DNA from 4 places in the Superficieibacter sp. HKU1 genome. Region 1 is predicted to be linked to each of the others. Evidence: predicted binding sites of a transcription regulator. Region 1 holds the regulator's gene; each other region holds the start of a gene.
What was found. The regulator sigma-54, encoded in region 1, starts transcription at its own class of promoters, with help from an activator protein. The targets are predictions, from matches to a motif close to GTTGGCACANNTTTCGCTNT.
Positions count from the first base shown of each region.

Region 2: the regulator sigma-54 is predicted to act here: its motif matches at 2,758-2,777, upstream of hydN (electron transport protein HydN).
Region 3: the regulator sigma-54 is predicted to act here: its motif matches at 2,319-2,338, upstream of hypA (hydrogenase maturation nickel metallochaperone HypA).
Region 4: the regulator sigma-54 is predicted to act here: its motif matches at 2,075-2,094, upstream of glnK (P-II family nitrogen regulator).

Region 1 covers NZ_CP119754.1:4,247,927-4,252,609, reverse strand. Annotated here, with positions in the region: gene rapZ (RNase adapter RapZ) at 1-689, opposite strand, end outside; gene ptsN (PTS IIA-like nitrogen regulatory protein PtsN) at 735-1,223, opposite strand; gene hpf (ribosome hibernation promoting factor) at 1,281-1,568, opposite strand; gene rpoN (RNA polymerase factor sigma-54) at 1,591-3,024, opposite strand; gene lptB (LPS export ABC transporter ATP-binding protein) at 3,118-3,843, opposite strand; gene lptA (lipopolysaccharide ABC transporter substrate-binding protein LptA) at 3,850-4,404, opposite strand; gene lptC (LPS export ABC transporter periplasmic protein LptC) at 4,373-4,683, opposite strand, start outside.
Region 2 covers NZ_CP119754.1:3,549,944-3,554,626, forward strand. Annotated here, with positions in the region: gene fdhF (formate dehydrogenase subunit alpha) at 1-2,140, opposite strand, end outside; gene hydN (electron transport protein HydN) at 2,177-2,722, opposite strand; gene P0H77_RS16865 (LacI family DNA-binding transcriptional regulator) at 2,868-3,881, opposite strand; gene ascF (PTS cellobiose/arbutin/salicin transporter subunit IIBC) at 4,125-4,683, shown strand, end outside.
Region 3 covers NZ_CP119754.1:3,562,776-3,567,458, forward strand. Annotated here, with positions in the region: gene hycC (formate hydrogenlyase subunit 3) at 1-1,000, opposite strand, end outside; gene P0H77_RS16915 (4Fe-4S dicluster domain-containing protein) at 997-1,605, opposite strand; gene hycA (formate hydrogenlyase regulator HycA) at 1,688-2,155, opposite strand; gene hypA (hydrogenase maturation nickel metallochaperone HypA) at 2,366-2,716, shown strand; gene hypB (hydrogenase nickel incorporation protein HypB) at 2,720-3,592, shown strand; gene P0H77_RS16935 (HypC/HybG/HupF family hydrogenase formation chaperone) at 3,583-3,855, shown strand; gene hypD (hydrogenase formation protein HypD) at 3,855-4,683, shown strand, end outside.
Region 4 covers NZ_CP119754.1:1,286,336-1,291,018, forward strand. Annotated here, with positions in the region: gene P0H77_RS06155 (SmdA family multidrug ABC transporter permease/ATP-binding protein) at 1-142, shown strand, start outside; gene P0H77_RS06160 (SmdB family multidrug efflux ABC transporter permease/ATP-binding protein) at 135-1,913, shown strand; gene glnK (P-II family nitrogen regulator) at 2,146-2,484, shown strand; gene amtB (ammonium transporter AmtB) at 2,516-3,802, shown strand; gene tesB (acyl-CoA thioesterase II) at 3,854-4,683, opposite strand, start outside.

The DNA.
Region 1 (4,683 bases):
AGCCATAATTCCAGATAGCTGCGCGTCTGGTAAATGAAGTTATGCACTTCGGTGTGCCGGTCGAGGAACGCCGCGACAGGTTTATCGAGGCCGGTCATTGGACGCAGTTTCGGATCCCAGTGCGGGTTTGGCAGAAAGCGCACGTCAAATACGTAGTCGGCATCAATCGGGATCCCGTGCTTGAAGCCAAAAGACTCAAACACCATCGTCAGTTCGCGCTCACGTTTGCCGAGCAGCCGCGTACGCAGCATTTCCGCCAGCTCATGTACCGACATCTCTGAGGTGTCGACGATCAGATCGGCGCGCGAACGCAGCGGTTCCAGCAGATCGCTCTCCTGATCGATAGCGCTCTCCAGTGACAGATTTTTGCTGGAAAGAGGGTGCAGACGCCGGGTGTCGCTGTAGCGACGGATCAGCGTGTTGCGGTCGGCATCAAGAAACAAAAGCTGCGGTGAAAACGCATCTGGCAGATTTTGCATCGCCTGCTCAAAAATTTCCGGCGATTCCGGCATATTACGCACGTCAATGCTGACGGCGGCAGACGTTTGACGGTCAACCAGACTTTTCGCCAGTTCAGGCAACAGCACCACGGGCAAGTTATCGACGCAGTAAAAGCCCATATCTTCCAGCGCCCGCAGGGCAACGGATTTTCCCGAGCCTGAGCGACCGCTGACGATCATCAGTACCATGTACCGTTTCTCCTCAGTACAGCGAAGGGCAAAGCAATATCCCTGCTACACATCATCACTATGTTCAGTTTCGGTGATGATCTGATACAACTCTTCATCACTTTGTGCCGCACGTAGACGGCGACAAATCGTTTTATCCGCCAGCCGTTTTGCCACCAGCGAAAGGGTATGCAAATGTGTTTTCGTCTGGTCGGCAGGGACCAGCAGAGCAAACAGCAGATCCACCGGCTGATTATCAATAGCGTCAAAGGCAATCGGCGTTTCGAGTTGCACAAAGACGCCCACCGCACGCAGCGTGTCCTCTTCCAGCTTGCCATGAGGAATGGCGAGGCCGTTACCGATACCGGTACTCCCCATCTTTTCACGGGTGAGGATCGCCTCGAAGACCACCTGTGGCGGCAGGCTAAGCTGCTTTGCTGCCAGCTCACTGATAATTTCCAGCGCGCGTTTTTTGCTCTGGCAATGCACGTTACTGCGGGTACATTCCTGGTTAAGGACAGTGCTTAGTTGTAGAGCTGAATCATTATTTATCATAATTTCACCTAAGCGTCGCCTGACGTAAGACATGACATCAGGCGAGCACCGGGACAATCAGTGTTGTTTCAGTTTATCTTTATGTTTGGTTAGCTGTCGCGCCAGTTTATCAATTAAACCGTCGATAGCCGCGTACATGTCCTGCCCTTCCGCACTGGCATGAATTTCACCCCCGTTAACATGCAGGGTGGCATCCGAAATGTGAGTCACTTTCTCCACTTTTAACACAATGTAGACCTGATTGATGCGGTCAAAATACTGCTCCAGCTTAGCAAATTTCGTGCTGACAAAATCGCGGAGTGCATCAGTAATCTCGACATTGTGTCCAGTGATATTGAGCTGCATAGTGTCTTCCTTATCGGTTGGGTCACACCAGCTGTTTACGCTGGTTAGACGGCGGAATGGATAAAGACTCTCGATACTTCGCAACGGTGCGGCGTGCCACCATAATCCCCTGATCGGACAGCATTGTGGTTAGCTTGCTGTCGCTCAGCGGCTTGGCGGGATTTTCCGCAGCGATTAACTTTTTCACCAGCGCGCGGATCGCCGTGGAGGAGGCTTCGCCACCGCCTTCGGTATTCACATGGCTGGAGAAAAAATATTTCAGTTCAAAAATGCCACGCGGACTGTGCAGATACTTCTGGGTGGTCACGCGGGAAATTGTTGATTCATGCATCTCGACGGCCTGGGCGATATCGGCCAGCACCATCGGTTTCATATATTCTTCACCCTGTTCAAAGAACGCCTGCTGCTGCTCGACGATACAGCGGCTGACGCGCAGCAGGGTATCGTTGCGGCTCTCCAGGCTTTTAATCAGCCATTTTGCTTCCTGAAGATTGCTGCGAATGTACTGGTTATCAGCATCGTTACGCGTGCTGCCGCCCATTGCCGCATAGTGTTGATTGATCTGCAAACGCGGAATGCTGTCGGAATTCAGCTCGACCACCCAGTGACCGCTGACTTTGCGTACCAGCACGTCCGGAATAACATATTCCGGCTCGCCGGTCTGGATCGACTGGCCCGGCCGCGGATCCAGCGACTGAATAAGATTCACCGCTTCTTTCAGCACCTCTTCCTTCAGACGCGTCACGCGCATCAGAGTGCGAAAATCATGGTTGGCGAGCAGATCGAGATGATTACTGATGATCAGCTGCGCTTCGGCGATCCAGGGAGTGTTTTTCGCAAACTGGGAGAGCTGGATCAGCAGGCAGTCGCGCAGATCTTTTGCCGCAACGCCCACCGGATCGAACCGCTGCACGCGCTTTAGCACGGCTTCCACTTCGTCCAGCCCGATATCGCCATCGCCCATGCTTTCGAGGATGTCTTCAACGGAGATGGTCAGATAACCGGTCTCATCTACGGCATCGACAATCGAGGTAGCAATGGCGCGATCGGTGTCGGAGAACGGCGTCAGCTCGACCTGCCACATCAGGTAATCCTGAAGTGACTGGGTGGTTTCGCCCTGATAAACGGGCAGCTCGTCATCCTGGTAATCCACGCCGTTACCGGAAGGCGTACCGGCGGTATAGATTTCATCCCAGCTGGCGTCCAGAGGAAGCTCCTCCGGCATATCTTTTTGTTCCAGCGCATCAACGCTGTCCAGCGATTCGTTATCCGGCGATTCTTTGGTATCTATCTCATCGTGAAGATCGGTTTGCTCAAGCAGTGGATTGCTTTCCAGCGCCTGTTGGAGTTCCTGCTGTAATTCCAGCGTCGACAGTTGCAGCAGGCGAATGGCCTGTTGCAGTTGCGGCGTCATGGCAAGCTGTTGACTAAACCTTAATTGCAAACCTTGCTTCATATTCAGAGCGATTTTCTCCCGAGTTGAGATCACTGACGTTTTTACACTCCACTCTTCAGGCCGCGCCATGAAGGATGAAGTGTTTACACCGTATCAGAGTCTGAAGTCTTCCCCAAGATACACGCGCTTAACCTGTTCGTCTTTGAGGATTTCGTCTGGCGTACCGTGGGCAATCAGATGGCCCTGGCTCACAATGTAGGCTCGTTCACACACGGCCAGCGTTTCACGCACGTTGTGATCGGTGATCAGCACGCCGAGGCCGCTGTCGCGCAGATGCTCAATAATACGTTTGATATCAATAACGGAAATCGGGTCAACGCCCGCAAAGGGTTCGTCCAGCAGGATAAACTTAGGATTCGCTGCCAGCGCGCGGGCGATTTCCACGCGGCGACGTTCGCCCCCGGACAGGGCCTGGCCGAGGCTGTCACGCAGATGCTCGATGTGGAATTCTTCCATCAGCTCGTTCGCACGGTCTTCCCGCTGTTCTGAGGTCAGATCGTCACGGATTTGCAGGACGGCCATCAGGTTGTCAAACACGCTGAGGCGACGAAAAATGGAGGCTTCCTGAGGCAGGTAACCGATGCCGCGACGCGCACGGGCATGAAGCGGCAGCAGGCTGATGTCTTCATCGTCGATAATGATATTGCCCGCATCGCGTGAGACGATGCCCACGACCATATAGAACGTAGTGGTTTTGCCCGCACCGTTAGGGCCAAGTAATCCGACAATCTCGCCAGATTGGACGGTGAGACTAACGTCTTCCACCACCCGACGGCCTTTATAGGCCTTCGCAAGGTTCTTTGCAGTTAATGTTGCCATATTGGATTAGTTACTCTTTTTCTGAGCCGGGGCCTGATTGTTGCTTTTATCTTGCAGTTGCGACGGTACCAGAACGGTGGTGACGCGTTTGCCTTTTTCGCTGAACGCCTGCATTTTCTGCTCTTTCACCAGATAGGTGATTTTGTCGCCTTTGATATTGCTGTCGACCTGCTCAAGGAACGCGTTGCCGGTGAGAACCACGAAATCATTTTGCAGCTCGTAGTGCATCTGCGACGCGCGGCCTTTAACCGGTTTGCCGTTGTCCTGCATCTGGTAGAAGGTGGCCGGATTACCATAGCCGTCGATCACTTCTTTGCCTTTCTCGCCGCCAGGACGGGTAACGACCACTTTTTCGGCATTAAGCTTGATCGTCCCCTGAGTAACGATAACGTTACCGGTGAAGGTCACCACATTGCCCTGCATATCCAGCGACTGCTGATCGGACTCAATATGAATAGGCTGATCGGTATCGCCCGTTTTCGCCAGCGTGGGCAGGCTGGCGGCCAGAAGCGTACTGGCCAGTACAAGCTTAAGGCTGAGTTTGTGTGTTTTGAATTTCATATGAGGTTCTAACCTTTTCAATCAGCTCGGCGGTTTTGTTGCGTAAATTTCCGCGCATTTTCAGGCCGCTGGAATTAAATGTCGTACCGTATAACGTCACTAAATCATCAGAGGTCACATCCTGCGTGATCAGGTTGATTTTGGCGTTATCCGTCGTAATTTTGCGCAGTTGAGCGTCCGGTGTCAGGGCGTTGACCTCAACGTGGCCGTAAAGATACAGCATCCGGTCATTCGTCAGCTTTGCTTTATCCGCTTTAATTGACCAGGTTTCGGTTTTAG
Region 2 (4,683 bases), 700 kb from region 1:
TTGCTTCGCACAGCCGCCCTTTCATGTTGCTGTAGGTGGTCTGCACGTACTCTTCCGCCTGCCGCTGATCGGCAATCGCCGTCACTTTTACCGCGCAATACTTGGTTTCCGGCGTTTTGGAGATGGGATCCAGATTATCCTGCGTCAGTTCGTTACAGGCACCAATCCACCACTGGTAGGTCATATAGACGCTGCCCTGGTTGATACGCTCGCTGACGCTGGCGCGGGTGATCACTTTACCACGACGGGATTCGACCCACACCAGCTGTCCATCCCGCACGCCCAGCTGTTCTGCGTTAAGCGGATTGATTTGCACAAAACCCGGCTCGTCAGCCAGCGTTTGCAGGGCGGCGCAGTTGCCGGTCATCGAGCGGCAGGAGTAGTGCCCCACTTCACGCACGGTACACAATACCAGCGGATACGCCTCGTCAGGGCGTTCGGCAGGCGCGCGCCACGGGGCAGCAAACAGATGCCCTTTACCGTCCGGCGTGGAGAATTTATTACCTTCATACAGATACGGCGTACCGGGGTGATCCAGCGTTGGACACGGCCACTGAACGTGCCCCATGTCGCCCATTTTTTCATACGTCACGCCGTAGAACAGCGGGCACAGCTCGCGCATTTCGTCCCAGATTTGCTGGTTATTGTCGTAATGCATCGGGTAGCCCATTTCGCTGGCCAGCAGGCTGACAATTTCCCAGTCGCGCTTGACGTTATACTTCGGCTCAATGGCTTTTTCGAAACGCTGGAAGCCGCGATCGGCGCAGGTAAAGACCCCGCCGTGCTCGCCCCACGAGGTCGCGGGCAGCAGCACATCGGCCTGCTCGGCGGTTTTGGTCATAAAGATATCCTGCACCACCACAAAGTCGAGCGCCTCGAAGCCTTTACGCACTAACCCTAAATCAGCTTCGGTCTGAAGCGGATCTTCCCCCATGATGTAGTAAGCTTTGATCTTGCCTTCCAGCGCCAGATGCGGCACCTCGGTGATCCGCACCCCGACCTTATCATCCATTTGATTAACGTCGATGCCCCAGGCGTTGGCGAATTTCGCCCGCACCGCGGGATCGACCACATCCTGATAGCCGGGGAACTGATTGGGTAGCACGCCCATATCGCACGCGCCCTGCACGTTATTCTGCCCGCGGACCGGACCCACGCCGACTTTTTCACGCCCTAAATTGCCGGTCATTAACGCCAGGCTGGACAACCCTTTCACCACATCCACCGCCTGACCAAACTGCGTTACGCCCATCCCCCACATAATAGTGGCGGACGGCGCGGCGGCGTAAGTGCGCATCGCCTGACGGATCTGCTGCGCTGACACGCCGGTCAGATGCTCTACCGCTTCCGGCGCGTAATCCTGCACCTGCTCGCGGTACGCGTCCAGTCCGGTGGTATGACGCGCCACGTATTCTTTATCGTAGAGTTCTTCTTCCAGCAGCACGTAGGCAAACGCATTGACCAGCGCCATATTGCAGCCGTTGTTAATTTGCAGATATTGATCGGCGATGCGCGCGGTTTCAATACGCCGCGGATCGCAAACGATAATTTTGGCCCCGTTCTGTTTGGCTTTTATCACCCGGCGAGCAACGATCGGATGCGAATCGGCGCAGTTGTAGCCGAAAACCAGCAGACAGCGCGAGTTTTCGATATCGCCAATGGAGTTGCTCATGGCACCGTTACCGAGCGTCTCCTGCAATCCGGCGACCGACGGCCCGTGGCACACGCGGGCACAGCAGTCGACATTATTGGTATGCAGCACGCCACGGGCGAATTTCTGCATCACATAGTTGGTTTCGTTTCCGGTGCCGCGCGATGACCCGGTGGTCATAATGGCGCGCGGACCGTATTTTTGCCTGATATCGCTCAACCGTTTCGCGGTATAGCGAATGGCTTCATCCCAGCTTACTGGCGTAAATTTGCCGCCCTTTTCATAGCGGATCATCGGCTGCTTCAGGCGTGGCGTCAGTAGTTTCGTATCGTTCAGAAAATCCCAACCGTAATAGCCCTTCAGACAAAGTTCATGTTGGTTCGTTTTACCGTCCGCCGCTTCCGCGCGGATAATACGATTATTTTTAACAACCAGCTTCAGTTTGCAGCCAGCGCCGCAGTAAGGACATACGCTCGTAATTTTTTTCATCAGTAACAGACCTGTTAAAAGTGAAACGATTGGGATTTAAAATATCAGGGAGGATGCAGTATCCAGCGCCGTGCGACGACGTTTTTCCGCGCTTAACTGCTCAAGTTTATTGCGGTCAACGCAGACCAGCGCGTGCGTTGGGCAGGCAGCCATACAGGCCGGGCCTTCTTCACGATGGTGGCAAAGATCGCATTTGTTGGCCTCGGCTTTCTCCGCGCGCACGTTCAGCGCACTGCCGCTGTTACGCACCACCGGTCGCAAAACCACTTCCATCGCGCCATAAGGGCAGGCGACAACGCAGGTTTTACAGCCGATGCAGCGCTCCTGCATCACGTGAACGAAGCCCTTGTCCCGGCTAATTGCGCCGTTCGGGCAGACGTTGGCACAGGGCGCATCCTCGCACTGGCGGCACAGGGTGGCCGTGGAAACATTGACCCCTTTAATAACGTGAATACGCGGCAGGAAATTTTGCGGCGTCAGGGCCGCCCAATCCTGATCCTGCTGATGGGATACCACGCAGGCGACTTCGCAGGTGCGACAACCAATGCATTTGCTCGCGTCAGCAATGATGAAACGGTTCATCAAACTCTCCAGTAATGGCTGATAACGCGCTGGAGAATGCATAATTCGCGCCAATTATTAAAACATTGATTTTTATATGTATTTAATTAAGAAGCCGCGTTTGGGCGCTGTCATCGACACAAGTGACGATGACAGCTGACGAGCATCAGGCCCCTGGAGCGGGTACGAGAGAGTCGCGCACGATAAGCTCGCCGGGAAAAGTTTGCTGATAATTAAACTCGCCGCCGTCGAGCATAAAAATCAGGCGGCTGATGGTTTCTTTAATCATCTCCGTCACCGGAATTTTGACGCTGGACAGGGAGGGAATAAGATACGGCGCAAACGCGGTATCATCGAAACCCAGTACCGACACCTGCTCCGGCACGCGGACGCCCTGCTGGTGCAGCTGCTTAATCGCGCCGGTTGCCATATCGTCATTACTGGCAACCAGCGCGGAAAACGGCACCTGGCGTGCAAGCAGCGTTTCCACCCCCGCAGCGCCGGTCGCAGGCGTCCATTTACCTTCGACAATCAGCGCGTTACGAATAGCAATCCCGTTCTGACTGAGCGCCTCTTTATAGCCGGCAAGACGTTCAGTGCCGGTCGGCGAATCCAGCGAACCGGTGATAAACGCGATATCACGGTGGCCGAGCGCAATGATATGGGAGACGGCGTGAAAACTTGACGCTTTTTGATCGGACCAGACGCAATGGCTACGGTGACGGCGCAGGCGGCGGTTAATCACCATAATCGGCTGGCTATGGCTCTGAATAATGTCATCCATCTCATCCACGCTCAGAAAACGTGGATAGATAATAATCGCATCGCAGCGCAGGTCGAGCAGGTACTGAATCGCCTCGCGCTCCTCGTCGGCGCTGTGTTTACCGTCGGCAAGGATTAACCGGCGTCCCTTATCTTCGGTCATTCGCGCGGCGTGAAACAGCAGTTCGCTAAAATAGACGCCGTGATACAGCGTATTGGTCACCACCAGTCCGATGGTCTGCGTGGATTTGGTTGCCAGGCTGCGCGCCAGTAAATTAGGCCGGTAGCCGCTCTCTTTAATGGCCTGGAAAACGCGATCTTTGGTCTCCTGGCTGACATAGCCGTTGCCTGTCAGCACGCGTGAAACCGTCGCTTTCGACACCCCTGCCCGCTTCGCCACTTCCAGCATCGTCGCCATATCGCCCGTCCCTTTTTATAAGATGTGCCGAGTGTACTTCACCCACTGTAAATTTACAGCGATGGCCAGTGAGCGTCATGCAACTCAAAGCGATCTACATCACAATTCTATAACATAAAAAAATTAGATCTTGCCTGAGAAATGCAAACTCATCACCCTGATGTGGAACCGGTTTCCTATACAAAATTTAATCACTCTTCAACGGCGTTTATGCCGTTTAATGAAAAACAGGACAGAGATCCGATGGCTAAGAACTATGCGCCACTGGCCCGCTCGGTGGTCTCCGCGCTGGGCGGAGCAGATAACATTGCGGCAGTCACCCACTGCATGACGCGCCTGCGTTTTGTAGTCAAAGACGAGACACAAATTGATAGCGCCACCCTGAAAAGTATCAGCGGCGTCCTTGGCGTGGTACGTAACGACAATCAGTGTCAGGTGATTATCGGCAACACCGTGTCGCAGGCGTATCGCGAAGTGGTCAGCCTGCTGCCGCAAAATATGCAGCCGATGGAACCGGTGGGGAAACCGCCGCTAACGCTGCGGCGCATCGGCGCGGGGATCCTCGACGCGCTGATCGGCACCATGTCGCCGCTGATCCCGGCGATCATCGGCGGTTCAATGGTCAAACTGCTGGCGATGATCCTTGAGATGACCGGCGTGCTGACAAAAGGCTCGCCGACGTTAACCATCCTGACGGTCATTGGCGACGGCGCATTCTTCTTCCTGCCGTTGATGGTGGCAGCGTCGGCGGCGGTGAAATTCAAAACCAATATGTCGCTGGCGATTGCTATCGCGGGCGTGC
Region 3 (4,683 bases), 690 kb from region 1:
AGAGTCCGCCGGTAAACCCCAGCACCGTCATCAGCGGTGAGCGTAGTGCTATTCCCGTCACGCCAACCCCAAAACCGAGCAGAATAATGCCGATATTTTCCAGGGTATGATATGCCAGCAGGCGCTGGATATTGTGCTCCATCAGCGCATACAGGCCGCCGACAAACGCCGTCAGCATGCCCAGAACAAGCAGCGCGACGCCCCACCACAGCGGTACATTGATTTCCAGCGTTGAAAATACCAGTATCCCGAACAGGCCTACTTTCATCACCACCGTGGAAAACAGAGCCGCCGCGGGTGCGCTGGCATTAGCGTGAGCCTGCGGAACCCAACCGTGTAGCGGGATCACCCCCGCCAGCAGGCCAAATCCAATCACCCCCAGCAGCCAGATATCGCTGCCCAACGGTTGTTGTAAAACGCGCGAGTGAATAAGGCTGAAATTCAGCGAACCATAGCGCTGCCATGCCAGCCAGCAGGCGATCGCCAGCAGGAGAGTACCCAGGCGCCCCAGCACAAACCACAGCTTGCCGGATTGCGTACAGCCAGTAAGAAAGGCGGCGCACAGCGCCATAATTTCTGCCATGACCACCAGCGTCCCCAGATTTTTTGAGGTGACCGCGCATACGGCAGCCGCCATCAGCACATTGATCAGCAAGCCGTTAGATTTCACCTGCGGATGGTGATGCCAGTGAATGTTAAATACGCTGACGAACAGCGCCGATAAGCCAAGCGCCACCAGCCACACGGCGCTTATTCCTGTCAGATGCAGGTTTACGTGGACGACGGGGATGACGATGTCATTCCACACGCCTTCCGCGCCTGCGGATAGCCAGGCGATCAGCGTCATAAACCCGGCCACCGCCGTCATCGCGCTGGCCACCGCGCCGCCGATCCCGGCAATCGCCCCGCTCACCCGTTTCCAGGCGCAAAATACCAGCGCCAGCACCGCGCTGATGACATACCAGAGCACCGCCTGGCTAACTAAAGACGCCGCGTTCATTTCGCCTCCCCGTTCTGCGACTGAAGCAGCGACAGATCGCCGAAGTCGGTATTCATCGTCAGTGCACGCTTACGTTTGCTGGCAAGCGTAATGTCGCGGTTGTTCACCAGCATCAGCGCGTTGGTTGGACAGGTACGTACGCAGGCGGGTCCCTGCTCGTCGAAACTGCACAGATCGCACTTCACGGCAATCGCGCGTACGCCCGGCACCCAGTCCAGCAGCGTACTGACGCGCGCTGGCGCGGGAGGCGCTGGCGGCGCTTTCGACGTATTGGCATTAGCCGGAATATGCAGCGGTCGGCTGCCGGAAAATTCAATCGCGCCAAACGGACAGGCGATGCCGCACAGTTTGCAGCTTACGCACAGGCTCTCATTCAGCTGTACCGCACCGTCGACACGCGTAATAGCGTTGACCGGACAAACTCCGGCGCACGGCGCGTCTTCACAGTGGTGGCACATCTGCGGAGCAGATTCTTTTTCATTACGCATCACTCGCAGGCGCGGCATGGCTTGCAGACCGTGCTGCCGATGCGTTTCTGCACAAGCTGCCTCACAGGTGCGGCAGCCGATGCAGACGGTGGAGTCAGCAATTACAAAACGATTCACCAGGCATTCCTCAGGTGATAGTCATTTTTGACGAAAACATGCCGACAGGTGTCATTCTCGTCACCTGTCGGCATGCGCAACTTCAGGCCAGCGTGGCCTGTCCCTGTTTGCTCACCAGCTGGCGCAAATCAACAGGAAGATCGTTTTCTACCGCAGCGTACAGGCCGTCATAAACAGCGGCGATTTTGTCCAGATAGTGTTCAAGCACTTGCTCACGATCCCGGCTATCAATGCGGCCGTCTACTTTGCCGTCGCTGCTCAATTCAGCCTGTGCAATCAACTGCTTATCATCACCATCCTTCGTTTCAACGTAGTATTCGATGGTGTGACTGTTAAAGCCGGAGGCTAAAGTGACGTAAATCGTGAAGTGCTCGAACAGCACAAAACAGAGATCTTTTTCCGGCGCGCAGCTCATCGCGTGATGCAGGCGGGCTTTGGACAATGTCAGCCCCTGAACCAAAGCGTTGCAGTAGTTACGCCACTGATCCTGCTGGCGGCGGTGTCGATCAGCGATGTAATCGGCCTTCTCGCTAATTTCCCAAATAGTCATGTCAGGTTACCCGGTTAAAAGAGACCAGCCTGATAAGCACTTTCCATGCCAGTTTTTAAGCTAATGATTTATATACTTTTTTATAGATGCCTTCGATATATTGACATGTCATTTCGTCATCTCGACATCGTCACCGACAGAGGGCGGTAATGGATTTTCCGTAACTGGCACTGTTATTGCATTAGCAGGCCATCTTGTACGGGAGGCGCTATGCACGAAATCACCCTCTGCCAGCGGGCGCTGGAAATTATTGAACAGCAGGCCGCGTCGCACGGCGCAAAACGCGTTACCGGCGTCTGGCTCAAAGTAGGCGCATTTTCCTGCGTGGAACCTGCCGCTCTCACCTTTTGTTTTGATCTGGTCTGCCGCGGCACGCTGGCGGAAGGCTGTAAACTGCACGTTGAAGAACAACAGGCGGAATGCTGGTGCGAACGCTGCCAGCAGTATGTACATCTGGTGTCGCAGCACGTTCGCCGCTGCCCGCAGTGTCAGAGCGACACGTTGCGCATCGTTGCCGACGATGGCTTGCAGATCCAGCGCCTCGAAATCGATCAGGAGTAAATTATGTGTACGACATGCGGTTGTGGTGAAGGCAACCTTTATATAGAGGGCGACGAACATAACCCGCACTCTGCGTTTCGCAGCGCGCCCTTTGCGCCCGCGTCTCGCCCGACGTTAACCATTACCGGTATCAAAACGCCGGATTTTCAGCCGCAACGGTCGCCAGGGGGAGATTTACATTACGGCCACGGCGAGGCTGGCACCCACGCGCCCGGTATCAGCCAGCGGCGCATGCTGGAAGTGGAAATTAACGTGCTGGATAAAAATAACCGGCTTGCCGCACGAAACCGCGCCCGCTTTGCCGAACAGCAGCAGCTGGTGCTGAATCTGGTCTCCAGCCCTGGCTCTGGTAAAACGACGCTACTGACCGAAACCCTGCTGCGCCTGAAGGATCGGGTCTCCTGCGCGGTGATCGAAGGCGATCAGCAAACGGTTAACGATGCCGCCCGCATCCGCGCCACTGGCACTCCCGCTATTCAGGTGAATACCGGCAAAGGCTGTCACCTTGACGCGCAGATGATCGCCGACGCCGCGCCGCGCCTGCCGCTGGAGAAAGGCGGCATTCTGTTTATCGAAAACGTCGGCAACCTGGTCTGCCCGGCCAGCTTTGATCTCGGCGAGCGCTGTAAAGTCGCCGTGCTGTCAGTCACCGAAGGTGAAGACAAGCCCCTGAAGTACCCGCATATGTTCGCCGCGGCCTCGTTAATGCTGCTCAACAAGGTGGATTTATTGCCATACCTGAATTTTGACGTCGGGAAATGCATTGCCGCCGCACGTGAAGTGAATCCCGCCATTGAGATTATGCTCATTTCCGCCACCAGCGGCGAAGGCATGGAAAACTGGCTTAACTGGCTGGAGGCGCAGCGATGTGCATAGGCGTTCCCGGACAAATTCGCGCCATTGACGGCAACCAGGCAAAGGTCGAAGTCTGCGGCGTACAGCGCGATGTGGACCTGACGCTGGTAGGCAGCCACGACGAACAGGGCCAGTCGCGTATTGGCCAATGGGTGCTGGTCCACGTCGGCTTTGCGATGAGTATTATTGACGAAGCGGAAGCACGCGACACTCTGGAAGCGCTGCAAAATATGTTTGAGGTCGAGCCGGACGTCGGCGCGCTGCTGTACGGCGAGGAGCAATAATGCGTTTCGTTGATGAATACCGCGCGCCGGAGCAGGTGATGCAGCTTATCGCCCATTTGCGCCTGCGGGCGGCGCATCTTAACTATACCGCCGCGCGGCCGCTGCGCATTATGGAGGTCTGCGGCGGTCATACCCACGCCATTTTTAAATTTGGTCTCGACCAGTTGCTGCCTGAGAATATTGAATTTATCCACGGCCCCGGCTGTCCGGTGTGTGTCCTGCCCATGGGGCGGATTGACAGCTGCATTGAAATCGCCAGCCGTCCGGAGGTCATTTTTTGCACCTTCGGCGACGCCATGCGCGTACCGGGCAAAAACGGTTCGCTGATGCAGGCTAAAGCGCGCGGCGCGGATGTTCGCATTGTCTATTCGCCGATGGATGCGCTGAAACTGGCGCAGGAGAATTCAACTCGCAAGGTGGTCTTCTTCGGGCTGGGATTTGAAACCACCATGCCCGCCACGGCGATTACCCTTCAGCAGGCGCTGGCGCGCAACGTCGAGAATTTTTTCTTTTTCTGCCAGCATATTACGTTGATCCCGACCCTGCGCAGCCTGCTTGAGCAGCCTGATAACGGTATTGACGCGTTTCTCGCTCCCGGCCATGTCAGTATGGTGATAGGTACAGAAGCCTACGGTTTTATCGCCGATCGCTATCAGCGTCCGCTGGTAGTGGCTGGTTTCGAACCTCTTGATCTACTGCAAGGCGTTAACATGCTGGTTGAGCAGAAAATAGCAGCCTGCAGTCAGGTAGAAAATCAGTACCGCCGGGTGGTGCCCGATGCGGGCAATCCTCGTGCGCAGGAAGCGATAGCCGGGGTGTTTACCGTCA
Region 4 (4,683 bases), 1.9 Mb from region 1:
CGTTATGCAGCACGGGCATATCAGCCAGCGCGGCGAGCACGAAACGCTTGCCGCTCAGCCTGGCTGGTATCGTGATATGTACCGCTATCAGCAGCTTGAAGCGGCGCTGGACGACGAGCCGGAGGAGGCCACCCATGCGTAGTTTTGGCCAGTTATGGCCCACACTCAAACGTCTGCTGAAATATGGCTCGCCCTGGCGTAAACCGCTGGCGCTGGCCGTCGGGATGCTGTGGGGGGCGGCCATTGCGGAAGTCAGCGGCCCGCTGCTGATCAGCTATTTTATCGACAATATGGTCGCAAAACGCACGCTGCCGCTGGGGCCGATTTGCGGCCTGGCGGCGGCCTATATTGGCCTTCAGCTGCTGGCGGCCGGGCTGCACTATGCCCAGTCGCTATTGTTCAACCGGGCAGCGGTGGGCGTGGTCCAGCAATTACGCACGGATGTGATGGATGCAGCGCTGCGCCAGCCGCTCAGCGCCTTCGACACCCAGCCCGTCGGGGAGCTGATTTCACGGGTTACGAATGATACTGAAGTGATCCGCGATCTCTACGTCACCGTCGTCGCTACGGTACTGCGAAGTGCGGCGCTGGTTGGCGCAATGCTGGTGGCTATGTTCAGCCTCGACTGGCGGATGGCGCTGGTCGCCATCACCATCTTCCCGGCGGTGATCATTGTGATGCTGATTTATCAGCGCTACAGCACGCCGATCGTCAGACGAGTACGCGCCTGGCTTGCTGAAATCAACGATGGCTTTAATGAAGTCATCAACGGCATGAGCGTGATCCAGCAGTTCCGCCAGCAGGCGCGTTTTGGCGAGCGAATGCGCGAAGCCAGCTATGCGCACTATCAGGCGTGCATGCAAACCCTGAAGCTGGACGGCTTTTTGCTGCGTCCATTGCTTAGCCTGTTCTCCGCGCTGGTCCTGTGCGGATTACTGATGCTGTTCGGCTTTACCTCCGTCGGCACCATTGAGGTCGGGGTACTGTATGCGTTCATCAGCTATCTGGGACGCCTCAACGAACCCCTGATTGAACTGACCACCCAGCAGTCAATGCTCCAGCAGGCGGTGGTTGCCGGCGAGCGCGTTTTCGAACTTATGGACCGTCCTCGCCAGGACTATGGCATTGATGACCAGCCGCTGCGCAGCGGGACCATTGATATTGAAAATGTTTCTTTTGCCTATCATCAGGACCGGCTGGTATTACAGGATATTAGCCTGCATATCCCCTCGCGCAGCTTTATTGCGCTGGTCGGGCATACCGGCAGCGGTAAAAGCACTCTCGCCAGCCTGTTGATGGGTAACTATCCGCTTACGCAGGGAGAAATTCGTCTCGACGGGCGGCCGCTGGCCTCGCTGAGTCACACGACGTTGCGCCACGGCGTAGCGATGGTCCAGCAGGATCCGGTGGTGCTGGCGGACTCATTCCTCACCAATGTCACCCTTGGCCGGGCCATCAGTGAAGAACAGGTGTGGCAGGCGCTGGAGACGGTCCAGCTGGCGGAGCTGGCGCGCGGAATGAGTGACGGTATCCACACGCCTCTGGGCGAGCAGGGGAATAATTTGTCGGTCGGGCAAAAACAGCTTCTGGCGCTGGCGCGGGTGCTGATTGATACCCCGCAGATCCTGATCCTTGACGAAGCCACGGCCAATATCGACTCCGGAACGGAACGCGCGATCCAGCTGGCGCTGGCGGCAGTGCGCAAGCAGACCACGCTGATTGTTATTGCTCACCGCCTGTCGACGATTGTTGACGCAGACACCATCATGGTCCTGCATCGCGGACAGGCGGTGGAGCGGGGCACGCATCAGCAACTTCTGGCGGCGCAAGGACGTTACTGGCAGATGTATCAACTCCAGCTTGCCGGAGAAGAGCTTCAGGCCGATAAACAGGATGAATCACTGAGCGCCTGACGCACCACTTTCAGGCACCGCGCTCGCGACGAGAGTTTGTGGTGCAATAACGTAACGCACTATGCACCAGCATGGTGCGTTTTTTTTAACCAGACATAATCTGAACCCCGGTCACACTTTCTGCTTTCATATTCTCCGCACTTCCGCCACACAAAATCATTTCTGGCACGCCGCTTGCTTTGTTCATCCGTGTGAGCTGCGGCCAAAACTGAATTCTGACTGGAGGGGATCTATGAAGCTGGTAACAGTGGTAATTAAGCCATTTAAACTCGAGGACGTGCGTGAAGCGCTCTCTTCTATTGGTATTCAGGGGCTTACCGTGACCGAAGTGAAAGGTTTCGGACGTCAAAAGGGGCATGCTGAACTTTATCGCGGGGCGGAATATAGCGTGAACTTTCTGCCGAAAGTAAAGATTGATGTCGCCATCGCCGACGATCAGCTGGATGAAGTGATCGACGTCATCAGTAAAGCGGCCTACACCGGAAAAATTGGCGACGGCAAGATTTTTGTCGCCGAGCTGCAACGCGTTATTCGCATTCGTACCGGCGAAGCCGACGAAGCGGCACTTTAACTCCTGGCACACAGTGATAGGGAACAAGACAATGAAGATAGCAACGATCAAAACGGCTCTGGGGACGGTGGCGCTGTTACCGGGTCTCGCCATGGCAGCACCAGCGGTGGCGGATAAAGCCGATAACGCCTTTATGATGATTTGTACGGCGCTGGTGCTGTTTATGACCATCCCCGGCATTGCACTGTTTTACGGCGGTTTAATCCGCGGTAAAAACGTACTTTCCATGCTCACCCAGGTAACGGTGACCTTCGCGCTGGTGTGCGTACTGTGGGTGATTTACGGTTACTCGCTGGCGTTTGGCGAGGGCAACAGCTTCTTCGGTAACTTCAACTGGGTGATGCTGAAAAATATCGAGCTGACGGCGGTGATGGGCAGTTTCTACCAGTATATCCACGTTGCTTTCCAGGGCTCTTTTGCCTGCATTACCGTTGGCCTGATTGTCGGTGCGCTGGCTGAGCGTATCCGTTTCTCTGCGGTACTGATTTTTGTCGTGGTCTGGCTGACGCTCTCCTATATCCCGATTGCGCACATGGTGTGGGGCGGCGGTCTGCTGGCGACCCACGGCGCGCTGGATTTTGCAGGCGGTACGGTCGTTCACATTAATGCCGCTATTGCCGGGCTGGTGGGCGCGTATCTGATTGGTAAACGCGTCGGCTTTGGCAAAGAAGCGTTCAAACCGCACAACCTGCCGATGGTCTTCACCGGCACCGCTATCCTGTATGTTGGCTGGTTTGGCTTTAACGCTGGCTCAGCCAGTGCGGCTAACGAAATCGCGGCGCTGGCCTTTGTGAATACCGTTGTCGCCACGGCGGCCGCTATTCTGGCGTGGGTGTTTGGCGAGTGGATCACCCGTGGTAAACCTTCTCTGCTGGGCGCCTGTTCTGGTGCCATTGCCGGACTGGTTGGCGTCACGCCTGCCTGCGGTTACATCGGCGTCGGCGGCGCGCTGATCGTCGGTATCGCGGCGGGTCTGGCGGGACTGTGGGGCGTCACCATGCTCAAACGCGTGCTGCGCGTTGACGATCCGTGTGATGTGTTTGGCGTCCACGGCGTGTGTGGTATTGTCGGCTGTATCCTGACCGGGATCTTTGCGGCGACTTCTCTCGGCGGCGTTGGCTATGCAGAAGGCGTGACCATGGGGCATCAGGTGCTGGTACAGCTGGAAAGCATTGGCATCACCATTGTCTGGTCGGCGGTGGTAGCTTTCATCGGCTATAAACTGGCGGATATGACCGTTGGACTGCGCGTACCGGAAGAGCAGGAGCGCGAAGGTCTGGACGTCAACAGCCACGGCGAGAATGCGTATAACGCGTAATCGATACTGAGTCACTGGCCCGGCAGAGCAATTATGCCGGGCCTTATTATTTTAACCCCGGTTACGCATTACCCCTTCCTGCACGGTCGAGGCGACCAGTACGCCGTCCTGAGTATAAAACTCGCCGCGCACAAATCCGCGCGCGCTGGAAGCGGAAGTGCTTTCCACGCTATAAAGCAGCCAGTCATTCATATTAAATGGACGATGGAACCACATAGAATGGTCGATAGTCGCGACCTGCATCCCTTTTTCCAGAAAACCCACGCCGTGCGGCTGTAGCGCCACTGGTAAAAAGTTGAAATCTGAGGCGTAGCCCAGCAGATACTGGTGCACGCGTAAATCATCCGGCATTGGACCATTGGCGCGGATCCACACCTGACGCGCGGGCTCAGCGATGTGGCCTTTCATCGGGTTATGAAACTCGACCGGGCGGATCTCCAGCGGTTTCTCGCTGAGAAATTTCTCTTTCACCGTCGGCGGTAATAAATGGGCCAGCGAGCGGGCAATCTCAGTTTCCGATTTCAGCGAATCCGGCGACGGGGCGGGCGGCATCGTTTTCTGATGTTCATAACCCGATTCCTGTGCCTGAAATGAGGCCGTCATATAAAAAATCGGCTTGCCGTTTTGGACGGCGGCCACGCGGCGAGCGCTGAAGCTGTTACCATCGCGCAAAACCTCAACGTCATAAACGATCGGCTTCTGGCTATCACCGGGGCGCAGGAAATAACTGTGGAAAGAGTGCACCAGCCGTTCTTCCGGTACGGTCTCTTTTGCCGCATAAAGCGCCTGACCCACTACCTGACCGCCAAAAACCTGACGCAGGCCTAAATCTTCGCTCTGGCCGCGAAATAATCCTTCTTCAATTTTTTCCAGATTTAATA